2 regions of the Streptococcus sp. NPS 308 genome follow, and region 1 is predicted to be linked to the other one. Evidence: predicted binding sites of a transcription regulator. Region 1 holds the regulator's gene; the other holds the start of a gene.
What was found. The regulator Rex, encoded in region 1, represses fermentation and respiration genes when NADH is low (regulators of the CRP and FNR family bind a similar motif). The targets are predictions, from matches to a motif close to TTGTGAANTANTTCACAA.
Positions count from the first base shown of each region.

Region 2: adhE (bifunctional acetaldehyde-CoA/alcohol dehydrogenase) is a predicted target of Rex. The motif match lies at 2,535-2,552, and genes of this name have one in related genera.

Region 1 is NZ_AP017652.1:916,009-923,651, reverse strand. It holds gene SNAG_RS04880 (RluA family pseudouridine synthase) at 1-527, opposite strand, end outside; gene SNAG_RS04875 (NAD kinase) at 524-1,342, opposite strand; gene SNAG_RS04870 (GTP pyrophosphokinase) at 1,326-1,997, opposite strand; gene SNAG_RS04865 (CYTH domain-containing protein) at 2,127-2,696, shown strand; gene SNAG_RS04860 (ribose-phosphate diphosphokinase) at 2,808-3,767, shown strand; gene SNAG_RS04855 (cysteine desulfurase family protein) at 3,777-4,892, shown strand; gene SNAG_RS04850 (DUF1831 domain-containing protein) at 4,897-5,244, shown strand; gene SNAG_RS04845 (DUF4649 family protein) at 5,251-5,466, shown strand; gene SNAG_RS04840 (redox-sensing transcriptional repressor Rex) at 5,549-6,190, shown strand; gene SNAG_RS04835 (gamma-glutamyl-gamma-aminobutyrate hydrolase family protein) at 6,206-6,895, shown strand; gene radC (RadC family protein) at 6,892-7,572, opposite strand; gene pcrA (DNA helicase PcrA) at 7,615-7,643, opposite strand, start outside.
Region 2 is NZ_AP017652.1:215,635-223,277, forward strand. It holds gene tkt (transketolase) at 1-949, shown strand, start outside; gene yajC (preprotein translocase subunit YajC) at 1,078-1,398, shown strand; gene SNAG_RS01255 (low molecular weight protein-tyrosine-phosphatase) at 1,447-1,890, shown strand; gene SNAG_RS01260 (MORN repeat-containing protein) at 1,877-2,290, shown strand; gene adhE (bifunctional acetaldehyde-CoA/alcohol dehydrogenase) at 2,587-5,238, shown strand; gene SNAG_RS01270 (helix-turn-helix domain-containing protein) at 5,363-6,283, shown strand; gene SNAG_RS01275 (helix-turn-helix domain-containing protein) at 6,416-7,327, shown strand; gene SNAG_RS01280 (ABC transporter ATP-binding protein) at 7,503-7,643, shown strand, end outside.

The sequences.
Region 1 (7,643 bases):
TCTGGTTCCAAATCCCCATTGCCCTTAACCAAGGCAAAGTAACGTTTTTCGATAGACTTTCGTTGCAGTTGCTTGTCTAATCGTGCATGAGCATAACCGTGCTTGGCAAAGAGCATCAAACCAGATGTATCCCGATCCAGTCTGGTCACGATATGAACCTGCTGGTTTTCGTATTCCTGCTTAACATAGTAGCCTTTGATAAAATTCGCAATGGTATTGGAATGATTGACACTGGGAATGGAGGCTAGTCCATAAGGTTTATTCAAAACCAAAAAGTGGTCATCCTCATACAAGATATCTAAAGGACGGTCAATGGCTTCGAGGGTTTCAAAGCCTTCCTCTGCTGGAATATCTATGGTAACCCTATCTCCAATATCTAAGAGATAAGTCGCATTCTGAGGTCGATCATTGACTAGGATAGCCCCACCTCGAAACTTTATCTTAGCCAACAGTCCTTTAGAAACCTCGTGTTTCTTCAGAAAGGTTTTGACCTTGACATGTTCATCTGCGATAAATTCGAACCTCATTCGTCCACCTCGCCGATAAAGGCATCTTTTACACGATTCCAGAAACTAGTGTGACTTGGAGTCGCTACGAAGTGAATCTTGTGATGGTCGATTTGGTACTCAATCCGTTCTATATTTCGGAAAGAATAGGTACTATTGTCAACAGATAGCGTGTGATAGTCATTACGAGTCGGCAAGAGCTCAATCTTATCTTTTTTGGGAATAATGATCGATGATCCCAGAGTGCGATAGACTCGGTTGTTAAGACTCGCTATCTCCGTCAACTGCAAGGCTTCAATGGTCGGGTGCAAAACCGCTCCACCCAAGGACTTGTTATAGGCAGTGCTCCCAGTAGGCGTTGAGACAGTCACACCATCTCCACGAAAGCGCTCGAATGGAACGTGGTTAATGATGATATCTGCAACCATGGTGCGGTCTGACCGACGGATGCTCGCTTCATTTAGAGCACGGAAGGTTTTTACATCACCGTTTTCAAGTGTCACTTTGACATTCAGGACTGGATAAGAAACCTTGGCTCCAGAATCCAGTTGGAGATTGGTAACCAACTGGTCCAACTCAAAGTCACGGTAATCCGTGTAAAATCCCAAGTGTCCTGTATGTACACCTACAAATCGAACCTTGTCTAACTGGTTCTCGTACTTGTGAAAAGCAGACAAAAGCATCCCATCTCCACCAATCGAAATAACGATATCGGGATTTGTATCATTAATTATAAAATGCTGTTTTTTGAGTTTTTCCCTCAGTTTATGTAAAACTTTCTGACTCTGCGGCTTTCTATTAGCTATGAGGTCAACTCGCTTACCTGTATTCTTCATCTGTATCGTCACTATTTCCTACACCGTCGTTTAGTTTTCTACTCAAAGGATCAAAGAGTGCCTGAGCTTCCTGAATGTCATCTCGAATCTTGCCCATTTCTTCATCTAGTTGATGAGCAATTTTGGCAGTGATTTCCAATCTTTCTTTTATTTCCTCTGGAAAGTCCCCCTGGTACTTATAATTGAGAGAATGCTCAATGGTAGCCCAAAAGTTCATAGCCAAGGTCCGAATTTGAATCTCGGCGAGAATGGTCTTAGCCCCATTTATCGTATCTACAGTATATTCGACAACAACATGATAAGAACGATAACCCGACGCCTTACGATGGTTGATATAATCTCGTTCCTGAACGACTCTCATATCGTGACGTTTACGTAGAATTGCAACAACTTCTTCCACGTCATCAACAAACTGAACCATGACACGTAGCCCTGCGATATCTTGCAAGTCATTTTCCAGAGTTGCATAAGTAATTCCTCGACGAGCCATTTTTTCTTTGATACTTTCAATCGGTTTTACCCGACCAGTTACAAACTCAATCGGAGAATGCTTGTTTTGCTTACGGTACTGTTTGCGAATCCCACGAAGTTTAATCTTCAATTCGCCGACAGCTTGAATGTAAGGATCTAAAAATTCTTCCCATTCTATGGTCATATTTTCTCCCTTTTAGTATGAGATTGTGCTGTTAAAAATTTTTGATTTTTTCACTACAATCTTATACAATAAATACATTGTACATTATACCATAAATCCGCTTTCAAAGATAAAGAAAAGGTTAGAAAAATGAAACAATTAGAAATTGAACTGAAAACACTACTGAAAAAAGATGACTACAATCATTTAAAAAAACAGTTTGCCCACATATCTCCTATTCACCAAAAAAACTACTATATTGACACGCCAGATTTCCAGTTGCGCGAAAAAAAGGTTGCCATGCGCATTCGCGCCCTTTCAGATTTCGCTGAATTAACCTTGAAAGTTCCTCAAACTATTGGAAATATGGAATACAATCAAAAAATGACTCTTCCAGAAGCTGAATATTATTTAGAAAAACAGATTCTACCTCAAGGGATGGTTCTGGAGAAACTTACTGAGATTGGTATTGAAAGCCATGACTGGCTTATTCTGGGTTGTCTTGAAACGATTCGTTACGAAATGGAAACCGATATCGGTTTGATGGCCTTAGATCAAAGCCATTACTTTGGTCAAACCGACTACGAACTGGAAATTGAAGTCACTAATTTTGAACAAGGAAAAGTCGATTTTCAGCAATTTTTAGATGAAAATCACATAACTTACCAGAAGGCTCCATCAAAATTAATTCGATTCATTAAAAACATGAAAAAAAGCTGAAATAATCTCCTTTTTTTGGTAAAATAGAAAAGATAAAAATAATAGAATCTTCATTAAGAAAAAGAAACTTTTCCAAAGAAGATTCACAAAGTTTACAGAGGACGGTCTATAATGTCAGATAGAAACAACATGAAACTTTTCACCCTAAACTCTAACCCAGAAATCGCTCAAAAGATTGCTGATACTGTTGGTGTCCCTCTTGGAAAATTATCTTCACGTCAATTTTCTGATGGTGAAATCCAAGTCAATATCGAAGAGAGTGTTCGGGGGTATGACGTCTATATCATTCAATCAACAAGCTACCCAGTTAGCAACCACTTGATGGAATTATTGATTATGGTTGATGCCTGTGTTCGCGCCAGTGCTCATAGTATCAACGTCGTACTTCCTTACTTTGGCTATGCGCGTCAGGATCGCATCGCTTCTTCCCGTGAACCACTGACAGCTAAATTGGTTTCAAATATGTTGGTAAAAGCTGGGGTTGATCGTGTTCTAACTCTCGATCTCCATGCTGTACAGGTACAAGGTTTCTTCGACATTCCTGTGGACAATCTTTATACAATTCCTCTATTTGCTAAACACTACTGTGACAAAGGTCTTCTTGGTTCTGATGTCGTTGTGGTTAGTCCAAAAAACTCTGGTGTTAAACGCGCTCGTAGCTTAGCTGAATACTTGGATGCTCCAATCGCTATCATTGACTATGCTCAAGATGACTCAGAACGAAGTGAGGGCTATATCATTGGGGATGTTGAAGGTAAGAAAGCCATCCTGATTGACGATATCCTAAATACTGGTCGTACTTTCTCTGAAGCAGCAAAAATCGTTGAACGCGAAGGGGCAACTGAAATCTATGCGGTCTCTAGTCACGGCCTCTTTGTAGAAGGTGCTGCTGAACTTCTAGACGCAACTAACATTAAAGAAATCCTTGTAACGGACTCTGTAGCAACAAAAGAAAGAACTCCTAAAAATGTATGTTACATTACTGCTAGCGAATTGCTCGGTGATGCTATCATCCGTATTCATGAAAGAAAACCAGTTAGCCCACTCTTTGCCTACAACAAAAAGAAATAAGGTGATTCTTTGATTTATTTGGACAATGCTGCAACTACACCTATGTCAGCTGTAGCTATCGCAGAAATGACCAAGGTTATGCAAGAAACCCATGGTAATCCTTCAAGTATTCACAGTCATGGTCGTTATGCTGGTAAACTGCTCCGTGAAGCTCGTCAGGACTTGGCTCACTTACTTGGAACCAAACCTCAACATATCTTTTTCACGTCTGGTGGTACAGAAAGTAACAATACAGCTATCATTGGCTATTGTCTCCGTCATCAGGAACGTGGCAAACATATTATCACTACAGCTATTGAACACCATTCTGTCCTTGAGACCATTGATTATCTGGTTCAACATTTTGGCTTTGAAGCGACCATCATCCAACCAGAAAATCAAGAAATCACTGCCCAACAGATTCAAGAAGCTTTACGTGACGATACCATCCTCGTTTCAACTATGTATGCTAATAATGAAACAGGGAGTCTCTTGCCTATTGTTGATATTGGACATATTTTAAAAGACCATCCTGCTGCTTATCATGTAGATGCTGTACAAGCCATCGGGAAGATTCCTATTCATCCCGAAGAATTAGGAATTGATTTCCTTAGCGCTTCTGCTCACAAGTTCCATGGTCCAAAAGGAGTTGGTTTCCTCTACGCTTCATCTATGGACTTTGATTCCTACCTTCACGGTGGGGACCAAGAGCAAAAAAAACGGGCTGGAACAGAAAACCTTGCAGCCATTGTAGGTATGGTTGCTGCTCTCAAAGAAGATCTGGATTATCAAGTTGAACATTACCAAAAACTAAGTTCCCTTAAAACGGTTTTTCTAGAAGAGATTGCCGATTTAGACTACTATCTCAATGAAAGTCGCAACCAACTGCCTTATGTTTTAAATATCGGTTTTCCTGGTCAGAAAAATGATTTGCTTTTACTTCGGTTAGACCTTGAGGGAATTTCAATTTCTACTGGTTCCGCTTGTACTGCTGGTATTGTGCAAACCAGTCATGTACTCGAAGCTTTCTATGGACCCGATTCGCCTCGTTTAAAAGAATCTGTCCGTATCAGTCTCTCTCCTCTCAATACTGAGGAAGAACTGAAACAACTCGCACAAACCTTAAAAAATATTATTGGAGATTAAACTAATGGCATTCGAAAAAACCATTAAACTACAAAACTGTCGCTACAACTATACACTTAGTCCAACTGTTAAAAAGTTCACACTGAAAGACAATACTTTCTTTGAAACAAAAGTAGGAAACTACGAACTGACTCGTCTACTTGAGAAAGTACCTAATAGTGGTGAAGGTTTCAAACTAAAAATCATCATCAATAAAGACCTTACAGGTGTTAAACTCAATATTACTGATAAGTCCGGTCTTCGATTGGTAGATATCTTTAAATCAGATGATCACCATATCCACCAAGAAAAATTCTACTTCCTCATGGATAGTCTTGTAGAACGTGGGATTTTCACTAAAGAGGAAAGATAAGGCCTCATGTATCGTCTCACCTACCTAGATAGTTACCAAATTGAGCGCATACTTGAATACACTGACTACGATGAGCTCATGTTATCCCTATCAGGATGCGTAACGCTACCAGATACATTTCTGGTAACCTCTTTAACCTTTCATGATAAAGTAATCTACCAAGGTTTAGTCGGAGATCTCTATCGATTTCTATCACAAGTTCATTTTTTAGATAAAAACTAAGAATTTTCTTAGTTTTTTCTTATTTTTGTTGATTTTTTCACAATGATTCTATAAAATAGAAGAATAGAAAGGTTGTGATTTTGTGAAAGAAAAACAGTCTGCTATTCCAAAAGCAACAGCAAAAAGACTCTCACTTTACTATCGAATTTTCAAGAGATTTCATGCAGAAAAAATCGAACGTGCCAACTCTAAACAAATTGCAGAGGCTATCGGTATCGATTCGGCGACCGTCCGTCGTGATTTTTCCTACTTTGGTGAACTAGGAAGACGTGGATTTGGTTATGATGTTAAAAAACTCATGACGTTTTTTGCTGACCTCCTAAATGATAACTCCATCACCAATGTTATGTTGGTTGGGATTGGTAATATGGGGCATGCCCTTCTCCACTACCGCTTCCACGAGCGCAACAAAATGAAGATTATCATGGCCTTTGACCTGGATGACCATCCTGAAGTTGGTACTGAGACTGCTGATGGGATTCCCATCTATGGTATATCTCAAATCAAGGAAAAGATTAAGGACGCAGACGTTAAAACTGCTATCCTAACTGTTCCAAGTGTCAAATCTCAAGAAGTAGCCAACCTCTTGGTTGATGCTGGTGTAAAAGGTATTCTCAGTTTTTCTCCTGTCCACCTGCACCTTCCAAAAGATGTGGTCGTTCAGTACGTTGATTTGACAAGTGAACTCCAAACTCTCCTCTATTTTATGCGAAAAGAGGATTAGAAAGCGAAAGCATTTATGAATAAACCAGTTATTGGGATTACAGGAAATGAAAAAGCTCATCCAGATGATGACATCATGATGAGCTATGCAGCAAAAGGCTTTGTTGAAGGAGTCAAGGACGCTGGCGGAATTCCCATTATCCTTCCGATTGGTGACCAAGAAATGGCACATTACTATATCAGTATGATTGATAAACTCATCCTAACTGGTGGGCAAAATGTCGATCCAAAATTCTATGGTGAGACAAAAATAATTGACAGCGATGACTACCATTTACAAAGGGATATCTTTGAACTAGCTCTTATCAAAGAAGCTATCCAGCAGAAAAAACCGATTTTTTCTGTTTGTCGTGGTACCCAGCTTTTTAATGTTGCCATGGGAGGCACACTTCATCAAGATATCGAAGACCACTGGCAGGATTGTTCAGCCGAATACACTACCCAGCGACTTCTTACCGAACCAGATACTGTTCTCAGAGAAATTTACGGAGAAATCTCTCATATTAACTCCTTCCACCATCAGAGTATCAAGAATTTGGCTCCAAATTTAAAGGTTGTGGCCTATGATCCCAAGGATAGGATTATCGAGGCAGTCGTAACAACAGATGACATCCCATTTCTCGGCGTCCAATGGCATCCAGAATTTCTATTTGAAAATCGCCCCAAGGATAAAACACTATTTGACTATGTTGTTAATGAACTTTAAATCAGATCAGTCTTTTCACGGTAACTAAAGTAATCAGAGTGAGAGACAATCAGATGATCCAGAAACACCAGTCCCATTAGTTCACAGGCTTCCTTGACTAACTTGGTTACATGATCATCATTTCGGCTAGGTGCTACTGCACCTGAAGGATGATTGTGGACTAAAATAACAGAAGTCGCCATATGCTTGATGGCATAGTGAAGGATTTCCCTCGGTTCAGCAATGCTACGTGTCGCCGATCCGATAAAGATAGTCTGCTGATGAATGATTTGATTTTGAGTATTGAGATAGAGCGCCACTAGGTGCTCTTGTTTTTTTTCGCCAAGTTCCTGTTGCATTTTTTTAGCTAGCTTTTGACTGCTGAGAATACTTTCCATCTCAAGGGTTTCATGCTTGTGAATGCGATTCCCCAGTTCAATCACTGCTTGTAGTTCAATAGCTTTAATGCGTCCAATACCAGACAGACTCTGCAATTCCTGCAGGGTCATTTTTTTCAAATCAGTTAGACTGTTGAGACTATTCAACACTTTTTGGGCAATTTCAAAAACATTAGCCTTACGCGTTCCGGTTCTGAGTAGTATAGCTAGCAATTCTTGATTGCTCAGTGCCTCTACTCCTTCTTTAACCAGTCTTTCTCTAGGCAAAAGTGAATCTTCTTGGAATGAAATGCTGTACATAAAAATCCTCCTCACTTTATTATTCGTGAGAAGGATGGAAAATTAGATTTTTTTCTCAATTGGAGCAACAC
Region 2 (7,643 bases), 700 kb from region 1:
AGCCTTAGAAAACGGCTTCTCTCAAGCAACTCGTAATTCAAGCCAAGATGCTTTGAATGTTGTAGCTGCCAAGTTACCAACTTTCTTAGGTGGATCCGCTGACCTCGCTCACTCAAACATGACTTATATCAAGACTGACGGACTTCAAGATGATGCCAATCGCTTGAACCGCAACATTCAGTTTGGTGTTCGTGAATTTGCAATGGGAACGATTTTGAACGGGATGGCCCTTCATGGTGGACTTCGTGTATACGGTGGTACTTTCTTTGTCTTCTCTGACTATGTGAAAGCAGCTGTCCGTTTGTCAGCATTGCAAGGACTTCCTGTGACTTATGTCTTCACCCATGACTCTATTGCGGTTGGTGAAGATGGTCCAACTCATGAACCAGTTGAACACCTAGCAGGTCTTCGTGCTATGCCAAATCTCAATGTTTTCCGCCCAGCAGATGCGCGTGAAACTCAAGCAGCTTGGTACCTTGCAGTGACAAGCGAAAAGACACCAACTGCCCTTGTCTTGACACGTCAAAACTTGACTGTTGAAGAGGGAACAGACTTTGGCAAGGTTGCTAAAGGTGCCTATGTTGTCTATGAAAATGCAGCTGACTTTGACACTATCTTGATTGCAACAGGTTCTGAGGTAAATCTCGCTGTCGCAGCTGCCAAAGAATTGGCTGGTCAAGGTGCAAAAGTCCGCGTAGTCAGCATGCCATCTACAGATGTCTTTGACGCACAAGACGCAGCTTATAAAGAAGAAATCCTTCCAAATGCAGTTCGTCGTCGCGTTGCAGTCGAAATGGGAGCAACCCAAAACTGGTACAAATATGTTGGTCTTGATGGAGCAGTTCTCGGTATTGATACCTTTGGAGCATCTGCCCCAGCACCAAAAGTATTGGCAGAGTATGGATTTACAGTTGAGAATCTAGTCAAAGTCGTTCAAAACTTGAAATAATCGCAGAAATCAGAGTGAAAACTCTGATTTTTTATAACCATAAAAACAAGGCACAACCTTGTAAAAGTAGCTGAAATTTGATATAGTAGTCCTATGTAAAATACAAAGGAGAAAATACTATGGAAAATATTAGTCCAAATTTAACATTTGTGATCATGCTTGTAGGTATGTTTGCCTTGATGTTCTTTATGCAACGTTCTCAAAAGAAACAAGCACAAAAGCGTATGGAAAGCTTGAACAAGCTTCAAAAAGGCTATGAAGTGATCACAATCGGTGGACTCTACGGAACAGTGGATGAAGTAGATACTGAGAAACGAACAATCGTACTGGACGTAGATGGTGTTTATTTGACTTTTGAATTAGCTGCTATCAAGACAGTGTTGCCCCTCAAAGAAGCTGTGACACCAGAAGGAGCAGTTATCGACGAAAGTGGAGCAATCGAAGAATAAAACGGGATCCTATCACTCCCGTTTTTCTATGATATGAGAGGAAAAGGGATGAAAAAAATAGTATTTGTGTGCTTAGGAAATATCTGTCGCAGTCCTATGGCAGAGTTTGTGATGAAGTCCATGACGAGTGATTATCAAGTTGAGAGTCGTGCAACTTCGTCTTGGGAACATGGCAATCCGATTCATAAGGGAACGCAAGGGATTTTCCAGCAGTATCAGATTCCTTATGACAAAGACAAAACATCGCTTCAGATTGGCAGAGAAGACTTTGAGTCGTTTGATTATATTATCGGTATGGATGCTTCAAACGTTGCAGATTTGCGTCAAATGTGTCCTCAGGAACAAGAGCACAAGATTTATGCTTTTGCATCTGAAAGTGTTCCAGATCCATGGTACACAGGAGATTTTGAGGAAACCTATGCACGCATCACAAGTGGATGCCAAAGCTGGTTAGACCGTTTAGAAAATGAGAATGACAATGGAAAAGTTTAAAGAAATCTTCGAAAAATATCGAGTATATCTAACTCGCTCGCGTATAGAGATTGCAACCGTTCTTCTAATCGCTATCTGTGCCGTATCAGTTTTTCTACTAAACATACCAAAAAAAGGAGTACTGATACTTGACAATGGTGCGCTTGTTTATGATGGAACCTTGGTAAGAGGAAAGATGAATGGTCAGGGGACTATGACTTTTGAAAACGGGGACCAATACACAGGAGAGTTCAATAATGGGGCTTTCAATGGTAAAGGAACCTTCCAGTCCAAATCTGGCTGGAAATACGAAGGCGATTTTGTAAACGGCCAGGCCGAAGGTCAAGGGAAATTGACAACCGAGCAAGAAGTTGTCTATGAAGGAAGCTTTAAACAAGGCGTTTTCCAACAAAAACAATAACCTCCTGATTAGGGGGTATTCTTACAGACGAAAAAGAAAGCGCTTACCAGAATGCTTGTTAGAGAAGACCCCTCAATGTAGAAAAAGTTTGTGAAATAAAAATATTTTTATTCTAATTTCACAATCATTAGAGTAAAATCCCGTAGCACCGCGATATTGATAATAAATTCACAAATGAATAAAATTTCTTTGTGAAATCTACATGAAACTGTTTACAAAGTCTGAAAAAAGAGTTATAATAAACTTGTGAAAAAATTAACAAAGGGTTTAAATCCTTTAAGGCTATGGAGGAAAATATGGCTGATAAAAAAACTGTAACACCTGAGCAAAAACAACTCGCTGCTGAAAAGCATGTAGACGGACTAGTACAAAAAGCTTTGGTTGCGCTTGATGAAATGCGCAAGTTGAACCAAGAACAAGTTGACTACATCGTAGCGAAAGCTTCGGTTGCAGCTCTTGATGCGCACGGTATCCTAGCACAACACGCAATTGAAGAAACTGGTCGTGGTGTATTTGAAGATAAGGCGACAAAAAACCTTTTTGCCTGTGAACATGTTGTGAATAACATGCGCGGAGTTAAAACTGTCGGAGTTATCGAAGATGATCCCGTTACAGGATTGACTAAGATTGCAGAACCTGTCGGTGTTGTGTGTGGTGTCACTCCAACAACAAACCCAACATCAACAGCAATTTTCAAATCATTGATTGCTTTGAAAACACGTAATCCAATCGTGTTTGCCTTCCACCCATCAGCTCAAGAATCTTCTGCCCATGCAGCACAAATCGTTCGTGATGCGGCAATCGCAGCTGGAGCTCCTGAAAACTGTGTTCAATGGATTACAGAGCCATCTATGGAGGCAACTGGAGCGCTTATGAACCACGAAGGTATTGCGACTATCCTTGCAACTGGTGGTAATGCCATGGTTAAGGCTGCTTACTCATGTGGGAAGCCAGCTCTTGGGGTAGGTGCCGGAAACGTTCCAGCCTATGTAGAAAAATCTGCCGACCTTCGTCAAGCTGCCCATGACATCGTTATGTCTAAATCATTTGATAATGGTATGGTCTGTGCATCAGAGCAAGCGGTTATCATTGATAAAGAAGTGTATGACGAATTTGTAGAAGAATTCAAATCATACCACACTTACTTTGTAAACAAAAAAGAAAAAGCCCTTCTTGAAGAATTCTGTTTCGGTGTGAAAGCAAACAGCAAAAACTGTGCTGGTGCTAAACTAAATGCCAACATCGTTGGTAAACCAGCAACATGGATTGCAGAACAAGCAGGATTCAGCGTTCCAGAAGGAACAAACATCTTGGCTGCAGAATGTGCAGAAGTAGGACCAAAAGAACCATTGACTCGTGAGAAATTGTCACCAGTTATTGCTGTCCTAAAAGCTGAAGACACAGAAGATGGTCTTACAAAAGCTCGTCAAATGGTTGAGTTTAACGGACTTGGTCACTCAGCAGCTATCCATACAAAAGACGAAGAGCTTGCTAAACGCTTTGGTACAGAAATCAAAGCTATGCGTATTATCTGGAACTCTCCATCTACTTTCGGTGGTATTGGTGATGTTTACAATGCCTTCATCCCATCATTGACACTTGGATGTGGTTCATACGGACGCAACTCAGTTGGTGATAACGTGAGCGCTATTAACCTTCTAAACATCAAGAAAGTAGGGAAACGTAGAAATAATATGCAATGGTTTAAAGTTCCTTCAAAAATTTACTTCGAACGCAACTCTATCCAATATCTTCAAACATGTGAAGATATTGAGCGCGTTCTGATTGTTACAGACAAATCTATCGAAAAACTTGGCTTTGTTCAACGTGTTATTGATCAATTGAACGCACGTAGCAACCGTGTAACTATTCAAGTCTTCTCAGATGTTGAACCAGATCCAGACATCACAACTGTAGAACGTGGTGCTGAAGTGATGAAAGCATTTGAACCAGATACAATTATCGCTCTTGGTGGTGGTTCTCCAATGGACGCTGCGAAAGTGATGTGGCTCTTCTACGAACAACCAGAAATCGACTTCCGTGACTTGGTTCAAAAATTCATGGATATCCGTAAACGTGCCTTCCGCTTCCCATCACTTGGTAAGAAAGCGAAGTACATCGGTATCCCAACAACTTCAGGTACAGGTTCAGAAGTAACACCATTTGCCGTTATCTCTGACAAGAAAAACAACCGCAAATACCCATTGGCTGACTACTCATTGACACCAACGATTGCGATTGTTGATCCTGCTTTGGTTGAATCAGTTCCAGACTTCATCGCAGCTGACACTGGTATGGACGTCTTGACTCACGCTACTGAAGCTTACACTTCAAACTTTGCCAACGACTACACAGACGGTATTGCGCTTCAAACAATCAAACTTGTCTTTGAATGGTTGGAAAAATCTGTTAAGACAGCTGACCCAGAAGCACGTGAAAAAATGCATAATGCGTCTACAATGGCTGGTATGGCCTTCGCCAATGCCTTCCTTGGTATGAGCCACTCAATGGCCCACAAGATCGGTGGTGTTCACCATACTGTTCACGGACGTACAAACGCAATCTTGCTTCCATACGTTATCCGTTACAACGGAACTCGTCCATCTAAGACGACTACATGGCCTAAATACAACTACTGGAAAGCTGATGAGAAATTCCAAGACATCGCGAAAATGCTTGGCTTGCCTCACTCAACTCCAGAAGAAGCAGTTGAAGCATACGCTAAAGCTGTTTACGAACTTGGTGTTGCAGTAGGTATCAAGATGAACTTCAAGGATCAAGGGATTGATGAAAAAGCTTGGAAAGACAGCTTGCATGAAATTGCCTTGCTTGCTTATGAAGACCAATGTTCACCTGCTAACCCTCGCTTGCCAATGGTAGCTGACATGGAAGAAATCATGGCAGATGCTTACTATGGTTATGCAGAACGTCCAGGACGTCGTAAATAATCGTTTATCAGCCTAGAGACAGGAGAAATCCTGTCTCTTTTTTGTACATTTTTTTGAAAAATGGTATAATAAGCGTATATATTTATTTGAAAATCAAACATTTTTATGGCATTGTGAGGAAGACATGGGACAAGTGAATGAATTAGGAGAGAAGGTACGAATCCTTAGAGAGGAGAAAGGTCTTAGTCGTCCAGTTTTTTGTGGGGATGAGTCAGAATTGTCAGTCCGTCAGTTGGTCCGCATCGAAAAAGGAGAATTTCGTCCTACGATAAAAACACTAGAATATATAGCGAATACACTAGGTATTCCATCTTATGTCTTGATGCCAGACTATAAGGAATTACCCAAGCGTTACCAAGAATTAAAGTACTTTCTTCTTCATCATCCTGACTACGGCGACAAAGAGTTGCAGGAACAGAAGGAAGAATATTTTGATGAGATTTTTGAATATTTTTATGATGGTTTGCCACATGATGAGAAAGTGCTAGTGGATTGTCTTCAAGCTATAGATGCAGTGAGAGCGACTGGTAATTCCTTGTATGGTGATAGTGTGCTTGAGAATGGTTTACAAGATTTACTATCCAGAGATGTATATAAGGCTGAGGATTTATTGAAATTGAGGCTGTATTTTGTATGTAAGTTAATGGATGGTTTAAACGAGGGTGAGATAAAAAAGTCTGAGCATGAAACTATTCTTTATTTTCATGATAAATTAAGTTCTCAGGTTGATAAGATAGAGTTCGATTGTTTGGACTTACTTAGAGACTCCTTGTTAGCTTCTTTAACTTGTATAGAGATTATGGGGCTATTTCATTATTTTAAGAGAGCAGTTGAGACCTTAAATAGAATAGGACAGAAAACACGAGATTTTCAAAAACAACCGATTGTCTTGATGGTGGAGTGGAAATATTATATTCAGACGGATTATGAAACAGCCAAACAAAAGTATGAAGAAGCAAAAATGATGGCAAGGATGTTTGGCAATGAGAAGTTAATTGTTAGTTTAGATAATGAATGGGCCGAGGATCTAGAAAGATATCGTTAAAGGGTTTATAGGAGTGACATTTCTGTTATAGGGAATGTCTCTTTTTGTACATTTTTTGATAAAATGTTATAATAAATGCATATATTTGTTTGAGTATCAAAGTTTTTGGAATGATCCTAGAGGTAAAGAGAAGTGAATGAATTAGGAGAGAAGGTACGAATCCTTAGAGAGGAGAAAGGTCTTAGTCGTCCAGTTTTTTGTGGGGATGAGTCAGAGTTGTCCGTTCGTCAGTTGGTCCGCATTGAAAAAGGAGAATTTCGTCCTACGATAAAAACACTGGAATATATTGCGGATAGGCTAGGTATTCCATCGTATGTCTTGATGCCAGACTATAAGGAATTACCCAAGCGTTACCAAGAATTAAAGTACTTTCTTCTTCATCATCCTGACTATGGAGACAAAGAGTTGCAGGAACAAAAGGAAGAATATTTTGATGAGATTTTTGAGAGTTTTTATGATGATTTACCACGTGATGAGAAAGTGATAGTGGATTGTCTTCAAGCCATAGATGCAGTGAGAGCGACTGATGATGAACAGTATGGGCTTGCGCTAGTAGATGAGTATTTGGACGAACTTTGTAATCAAAGTGAGTTTTCGTTTTCAGACCTTTTGAAAATTCGATTGTATTTTTTATGTAGTTATTTAGAAAATATAAAAAAAGGATACTTATCTATTAGCGAGCAGATAAAACTTCAATCAATGTTTCAAAAGGTTTGTGATAAAGTAGAGAAAAGTAATACCGAAGATTTATTTCTAGTTCGAGACGTATTATTTGCAGGATTAGGTAGTTGTGAACTGCTTAACAACCTAGAGTTATTTAAGTTGGCGGTGGAAAAACTCAATTGGATTGCTGAAAAAACACGAGATTTTCAAAAACAACCGATTGTCTTGATGGTGGAGTGGAAATATTATATTCAGACGGATTATGAAACAGCCAAACAAAAGTATGAAGAAGCAAAAATGATGGCAAGGATGTTTGGTAATGAGCAGTTACTCATTAGTTTAGATAATGAATGGGCCGAGGATCTAGAAAGATATCTTTAAATGCTTTATAGGAGTGACATTTCTGTCATTGGGGAAATGTCACTTTTTTGTTACAATGGATTCGAAAAAAGAAGGAATTTTTTTGAATCTGATTCTGTTAGATTAATTTATATTAGCATTGTTTATTGTAGTTTGTATCGGTACACGATAACACAAGTGATTAAAGGAGATTATAATGTCTATTTTATCCATGAAAAATATTTCAAAATTTTACGCTTTGGACGGCAAACATAAAGAGCAGGCTCTAAGAAATATTAATCTACAGATTGCAGAAGGAAAAATTACAGCGATTTATGGTCCGTCAGGCTGTGGCAAA